2 regions of the Mesorhizobium sp. M0292 genome follow, and region 1 is predicted to be linked to the other one. Evidence: predicted binding sites of a transcription regulator. Region 1 holds the regulator's gene; the other holds the start of a gene.
What was found. Region 1 encodes LexA, which represses DNA repair genes until DNA is damaged. Its sites were predicted from a motif close to TGTTCNNNNTGTGTTCNG; they were not measured.
Positions count from the first base shown of each region.

Region 2: a site for LexA is predicted at 1,530-1,547, ahead of NKI96_RS13505 (YifB family Mg chelatase-like AAA ATPase). Genes of this name have one in related genera too.

Region 1 is NZ_JAMYSB010000001.1:534,664-538,273, reverse strand. Features, by position in the region: gene kynU (kynureninase) at 1-541, opposite strand, end outside; gene NKI96_RS02710 (GntR family transcriptional regulator) at 710-1,474, shown strand; gene lexA (transcriptional repressor LexA) at 1,680-2,462, shown strand; gene NKI96_RS02700 (ComEC/Rec2 family competence protein) at 2,456-3,610, opposite strand, start outside.
Region 2 is NZ_JAMYSB010000007.1:91,206-94,815, reverse strand. Features, by position in the region: gene NKI96_RS13515 (glycosyltransferase family 2 protein) at 1-142, opposite strand, end outside; gene NKI96_RS13510 (glycosyltransferase) at 327-1,391, shown strand; gene NKI96_RS13505 (YifB family Mg chelatase-like AAA ATPase) at 1,642-3,174, shown strand; gene NKI96_RS13500 (malate synthase G) at 3,380-3,610, opposite strand, start outside.

The DNA.
Region 1 (3,610 bases):
GCAACTGGCCGGATTTGTAGTTGACGTGGTTGACCAGGATGACGGCAACGCTGTCGTCGATCAGCTCCTCGATTGCGGCCGCGTCGACGCCCTCCAGCCGCAGCCGCGTTCCCGGCCGGGTCGAGGCGACGCCTTCGGCCATGTAGAGGTCGGTCGGGAAACTGTCGCCCTCGGCAACGATGACCGACCGATCCGGCCGCATGCCGAGCGCTGCGTGCAGCAGCTTGTAGATGTTGATCGAGGTTGTGTCGCAGACCACCGTCTGCCCATCAGCCGCGCCGATCAGTCGCCCGAGCTGATCTCCGAGTTCCACCGGCATGTTGAACCAGCCGGCGGTGTTCCAGGCGCGAATGAGGTCGTGCGCCCATTCCTGCGTGGCGGCCTGCTGCAGTTCGCTGAAGACGACCGCTGACGCGGCGCCCAGGGAATTGCCGTCGAGATAAATCACGCCTTGCGGCAAGACAAAGCGTTCACGCATGGAGCGCAGCGGATCGGCGGCATCCATTGCTTCGATTGTAGCGAGATCGGGTGTCGTGCTCATGATCCGGCGCCCCTCCATGGACAAACGCGCGCGGCGGAGCCTGCCGCCCAAACATGCCGGCGATCTTGAGTGGTCGCCCTTGAACTGTCAAACATTATATATAATTCACCCACTGAAAGGCTTTGATATATAATGATCCGCCCGAGCGTTTATGTCTGATGGATCACGATGCTGGATGACGAGCAGACCTCGAAGACGGAAGTGGCCTATCGCCTGCTCAGGCGCGATATTCTTGCGACCCGGCTGGCGCCTGCCGCGCCGTTGAAGCTGAGCACGCTGCGCAACACCTACGGCATCGGCTGGACGCCGTTGCGCGAGGCGCTGTCGCGGCTGGAGGCGGAACGGCTTGTGACCGCCATCAGCAACCGCGGGTTTGCGGTCGCTCCCGTCTCTCGGGCGGAGCTCGAGGATTTGGCGCGTGCGCGGCTGGTGGTCGAACTGCCCCTGCTGGTGGAATCGATCGAGAAGGGCGACCGTGAGTGGGAAGACGCGGTCGTTGCCGCCCACTATCGTCTCTCACGGTGCGGGTCTGTTCTCGACGATCCATCGGATGATGCGGTCGACGCGTGGTACGAAAAACACGATGCCTTCCATGCGGCGCTGCTCAGTGCCGCGACATCCAGCTGGCTGCTGCGCTTCAATGCAACGATTTCCGACCAATTGCATCGCCATCACCGCTTTCTGGGTCTGGCCCCGACGCTGCGCGCCGCCGCCGGCCGCACGGACGGACACCGGAAGGCCGTGGCGGCCCTGCGCGACGCCGTGGCGATCGAACACCATACCGCCCTGATGGAAGCGGCCCTCGATCGCGACGTCGAACGTGCGAAAACTCTGATGACCGCTCACATCGGCTACACGCTGCGGGTCTATGCCCAGAGAGAACCCCGCGCGGATGCTGCGCAGCCCCGTCCGAAAAGGAAGCGGCGATCGTAGCCGACGACGCAGGGCACTTTGTCTTCGTTTCACCCCGTTGCTGGCAACTGGGCGCAGGCGGCGCTCGCAGCGCCGAACGTTACGCTGAACAAAACGTCAACACATTCATTAAACTTTAAAAGGTTGCGGAACACAACTGGAACAGATAGTGTTTGTTCTGGGTTTGTTTTTTCTGATTCTGGTTTCAGAACCCTTGGGGGCCGCGATGCTGACGCGCAAACAACATGAGCTTCTGATGTTCATCCATGAACGCCTGAAGGAGAGCGGAATCCCGCCGTCCTTCGACGAGATGAAGGAAGCGCTCGACCTCGCCTCCAAGTCCGGCATCCACCGCCTGATCACGGCGCTTGAGGAGCGCGGTTTCATTCGCCGGCTGCCGAACCGGGCGCGCGCGCTGGAAGTGCTGCGGCTGCCCGACTCGATCGCACCAGGCCTCAATGCGGCGAGGAAGTTTTCGCCGAGCATCATTCAGGGCAGTCTTGGTCAAACCGGCCAAGGGCAAGGCGGCCAAGGACAAGGCGCGTTGGGCCAAGGCGGTCTCGGCCGCCAGATCAAGCCGGGCTCGCCGTCGCGTTCGATGTCGGCCGGCAATGACGATGCCGTTTCCGCGATTTCAATCCCGGTTATGGGACGCATCGCCGCCGGCGTGCCGATCGACGCCATCCAGCATCAGACCCATTCGATCTCGGTGCCGCCCGATATGATCATGGGCGGCGAACACTACGCGCTCGAGGTCAAGGGCGATTCGATGATCGAGGCCGGCATTTTCGATGGCGACACGGTCATCATCCGCAATGCCGACACAGCCAGCCCCGGCGAGATCGTGGTGGCGTTGGTCGACGATGAGGAAGCGACCCTGAAACGCTTCCGCCGCAAGGGCGCCTCGATCGCCCTGGAAGCCGCCAACCCGGCCTACGAGACCCGCATTTTTGGACCGGACAGGGTGAAGGTGCAGGGCAAGCTTGTCGGATTGATCCGGCGCTACTGAGCCGGCTTGGGTTTGTACTTTTCACGCTGGTTGTAAGGCGGCAGGCCGCGCGCTTCGCGGGAGAAGCGGCGTTGCTCGTGCCAGGGGCGATACGGCTTGTCGACGGCGAAGCGGATGGTTGGCGCTGCAGCTGCCGATTGCGGATCGAAGAAGACGGCGGCGCTGCCGTCGCGGGCCAGCTGTTTCTTCGTCACGACCAGCACCAGCGGGTCGCGGCACGGATTGTAAGCGGTGGCGTCATCGATGACGATCAGGCTCGCGAAGGCACAGGCCGGCCGCGCCGTCTTGCGGTCTTTCGCAAGCGCTACAATGGCTCCGGAAGGGTGCCGGGCGATACAGAGATCGCCGGTGCAATAGAAGGGCGAGCCGGGCGGCAGATCGAGCGGATCGAGATCGAACCGCGTATCTGTTGCCTCGAAAATCTCAGGTGGGATAATGGTTTCGGCCCGCAGCGCCCGTTTCCAATTGTCCGTGGTGAATTCGTTGGAGCGTTCGCGGTTGAGGGCGAGTTCGCCGCCACCGATCGGCATGGCCACCAGATGCGCATCCTCGGATATGAGCACGTCTGGCGTAAGCACCTGCGGCACCGTCAACAGGCCGGCCAGCGCGAAAGGCACGGCCGCCAACCTGAGCCAGGTGGTGGCCATGGTGGCGATGACGAGGGCGACCGCCACTAACAGCACCGAGCGGATGGAGATCAGCCCGACGGCGTCGACCGGCGAGCGCTCGGAAATCCAGGCCGATATAGCGATCATCGCCATCAGACCTTTGCCCATCACATAGAGGAACGGCCCGTCGGCGCCGAACGGCATCGCCAGTGCGCTGAGCACGGCAAAGGGCATGACGATCAACGAAACAATCGGCATCACGGCCAGATTGGCGATCAGGCTGAGCGGCGACACACGCTGAAAATGCCAGATGGCGAACAGCAAGGTTGCACTGCCGGCGATGATCGAGGTCATTGCGAGGCCGCCCATGGCCAGCGCGAATTTTCGCGACAGGAAGCCGACGAAGGAGCGCTTTGCCGGCGGCGTTCTCACCTTGTCGGCGCGGTAATCGGCCCAGCCGGCATAGGCGCCGACAAGGGCGGCAGTGGCGGCAAACGACATCTGGAAGCTGGGACCGACCACCTCGTGCGGCGACACCAG
Region 2 (3,610 bases), on a different contig from region 1:
CGAACGCAGTGTATGTCTGCGCCGCTACGGATCGGATCGCAGTGTCGATGAATGCCTCTTGATTGAAACAGCCTACGCAAACGGATACGGTTGGTAGCGCGATGTGAGAACCAGCTCCGCTTGGGACGATGTTTTCTTTCAAGAGGCGCTTCTCCGTACACCAGATTTGATCGCCTGAGATATTCCGTCGATCAAATGGCGGTGTTTCTTTGCCAAATTTCTCTCTATCGAAGCGAGTTTTTCTCCGCACTCAAGATCGCAATTGCCGCATGTTGACCCTACAGCACGGGTATCGCCCTCCTACCAAATTCGAGATTGTCAGAGCCATGCTGCGTCATGGCCACAACCTCAGAAAAGGGCACCCTTCCGCGAAGTCGCAACCTGCTCTTCAGGCCAGTTTGCTGTCGGACGATCCGTTCATATCCTATTCGGGAATGTCCGGTACGCCGCTCGGATTAGCAAGTCATATGCCTTTCCTTCCACGCGGCCACCGCGCCTGGTTTCTCATCTCGCCAACCTGGTCCATCGAAAACAGTGCTAGCGTCAAAACCATCCGGACCTATGCCGTTCTGCATAGACTCAAGAACCCCCGTCACTCGCTAATCTTCCTATCCAACACTCAGGCCGAGGCTGATCTGTTGAATCAGTCCGGCGAGGCCGCCGTCCTGCACAACAAGACGTCAACAACCTCCGAACACATATTCAGGCCTCTCGATGACGTCCCTGTAGAATTTGATGCAATCTACAATGCGCAGCTGGCTCCGTGGAAGCGCCATGACTTGTCGCTTGGCATCCAGCGTTGCGCATTTGTCTTCTATCGAGATTCAAGCGGATCCTCCACGACGGAGTCGGAAAGAGCGCGAATAAATCGGCATAGGGAGCTCGCGCCGCATCACGTCTTTATCAACGAGTTTGACGGCACCGGCAAGCCTGTCCGATTGGCACCGGCTCAGGTGAACACGCATCTAAATCGTGCAGCCGTGGGAATCTGTCTCTCTCACCTGGAAGGACCAATGTTCGCCAGCACGGAATATCTTCTCGCGGGCCTTCCAGTGGTCACGACGCCGAACCATGGCGGCCGAGACCTTTATCTGGATGACGACTATTCGCTCACAGTTCCACCCGATCCTCGATCCATCGCGGAGGCTGTCTTAGCGCTGAAGGAGCGACGAATTCCCCGGGATTACATTCGTTCGCAAACTTTGAAACGAATCGAACGAGACCGCGGGCGGTTCATAGACCTTGTAAACGAGATTTTTCTGGAGAGCGGCTCTTCGCGCCGGATCGCCCTGCCTTGGCCTTTCAGATATCCTGTCATGGAGTGGCTTCCACCGCAGGTCGCGATCGATCGATCGCTTTCAGGTTCGGTCGATGCCTTCATCACCGCTTAGAAGCAACACCCTCAGATCGCCGAAGGGCCTAGTCGCCCTTGTTAAACGCGGTCGAGGAGGCGGAGCAGCCGTTCCATTTTGCTTGACCATCTTCCTTTTTTGCAACCGGCACAGCGCGCTGCAGCCACCACGAATGCATGTTCCTGTAATGTTCTTGCCTTGGCCTGAAATCTATGGTTGTCTTGTCCTGACGTCGCTCGCGGTCTGAACCACAAGGCCGAGGCGAGCCGATATCCGGGGGCAGAGCAAGATGGTGGCGCGGGTTCGCACGGTTGCTTTCCAGGGCATCGAGGCCGTACCGGTCGATGTCCAGGTGATGATCGCGCCGGGCAAGGTCGGCATGCAGATCGTCGGGCTGGCCGACAAGGCGGTGGCCGAAAGCCGCGAGCGCGTGCAGGCGGCACTGCATGCGTCGGGGCTGTCGATGCCGTCGAAGAAGGTGACGGTCAACCTGGCGCCTGCCGATCTTCCTAAGGAAGGGAGCCATTACGACCTGCCGATCGCGCTCGGCCTGATGGCTGCACTCGGCGCCATTCCGGGCGACATGCTGGCCTCCTATGTCGTGCTCGGAGAATTGTCGCTCGACGGCACCATTGCCACGGTCGCCGGCGCGCTGCCGGCGGCGATCGGCGCCAATGCCGAGGGAAAGGGCCTGATCTGCCCGTTCGGCTGCGGGCCGGAAGCGGCCTGGGCGGGCAAGGATTTCGACATATTGGCGCCGCGCAGCCTGATTGCCATCGCCAATCATTTTCGCGGCACGCAGGTGCTGTCGCGGCCCGAGCCCGGCATCCATGTCTCGGCCCGCGACCTGCCCGACCTTTCAGACATCAAGGGCCAGGAAAGCGCCAAGCGGGCGCTGGAAGTGGCGGCGGCCGGCGGCCACAATCTGTTGATGGTCGGGCCTCCCGGCTCGGGAAAATCGATGCTGGCGCAGAGGCTGCCTTCAATTCTGCCGCCACTGGCGCCCAAGGAACTTCTTGAAGTCTCGATGATCGCCTCGGTGGCCGGCGAGCTCGGCGAAGGCAAGCTCACCGACCGGCGGCCGTTCCGCGCCCCGCACCATTCGGCTTCGATGGCGGCAATGGTCGGCGGCGGCATCAGGGCGCGGCCGGGCGAAGTATCGCTTGCCCATAACGGCGTGCTGTTCCTCGACGAGTTTCCCGAATTCACGCCGCAGACCTTGGATGCGCTGCGCCAGCCACTGGAGACCGGCGACTGCATGATCGCGCGCGCCAACCACCGCGTCACCTATCCAGCGCGCATCCAGCTGGTGGCGGCGATGAACCCGTGCCGTTGCGGCATGGCCGGCGAGCCCGGCTATCGCTGCCTGCGCGGTGAGCGCTGCCGCACCGACTACCAGGCGCGCATTTCCGGCCCGCTGCTCGACCGCATCGATCTCAGGATCGAGGTGCCTGCGGTTTCGGCCGCCGATCTGATCCGGCCGGATCGGGCGGAGAAAAGTGCCGCCGTTGCGCAGCGCGTCGCGCGCGCCCGCACCATCCAGCGCGAACGGTTCGAGCGGCTCGGCGTGACCAGCGCGACCACCAACGCGCATTGCTCGCCTTCTGTTATCGAGGACATCGCGATGCCGGATGCCGCCGGCCTGTCTCTGTTGAAGGACGCCAGCGAAAAGCTCGGCTTTTCCGCGCGCGCCTATCATCGGGTGCTGAAAGTGGCGCGCACGCTGGCCGATCTCGAAGCGAGAGAAACCGTCGGCCGCATTCACCTGGCCGAGGCGATTTCCTACCGCATGATGTCGGAGCGGGTGGCGCAGGCGGCGTAACGCTCCTCCTTGAGGGGAAGGTGGCCCCGAAGCGGCAGGGTGGGGGTCGCCGAAGAATGGTCGATCTTTTTGGAGCCGAGCCGAGAAAGGGCCTCTGCAATGACATTGCTTGTAGTGTCGTCCGAAGGGAGTCGCCGCACTTCACGCAGGACCCCACCCGGCCCTTCGGGCCACCCTCCCCTCAAGGGGGAGGGAAATGCAGGCGCTAATTCGCCCGCTCTTTCGCCTTCAGCTCCAGCCGCCGTGCGTGCAGCACCGGTTCCGTATAGCCATTCGGCTGTTCGCGGCCTCTAAACACCAGGTCGCAGGCGGCGTGGAAGGCGATGGAATTGTCGAAATCGGTGGCCATCGGGCGGTAGAGCGGGTCGCCGACATTTTGGAGGTCGACGATCGCTGCCATGCGCCGCAGCGAATCCATCACCTGGATCTGCGAGCA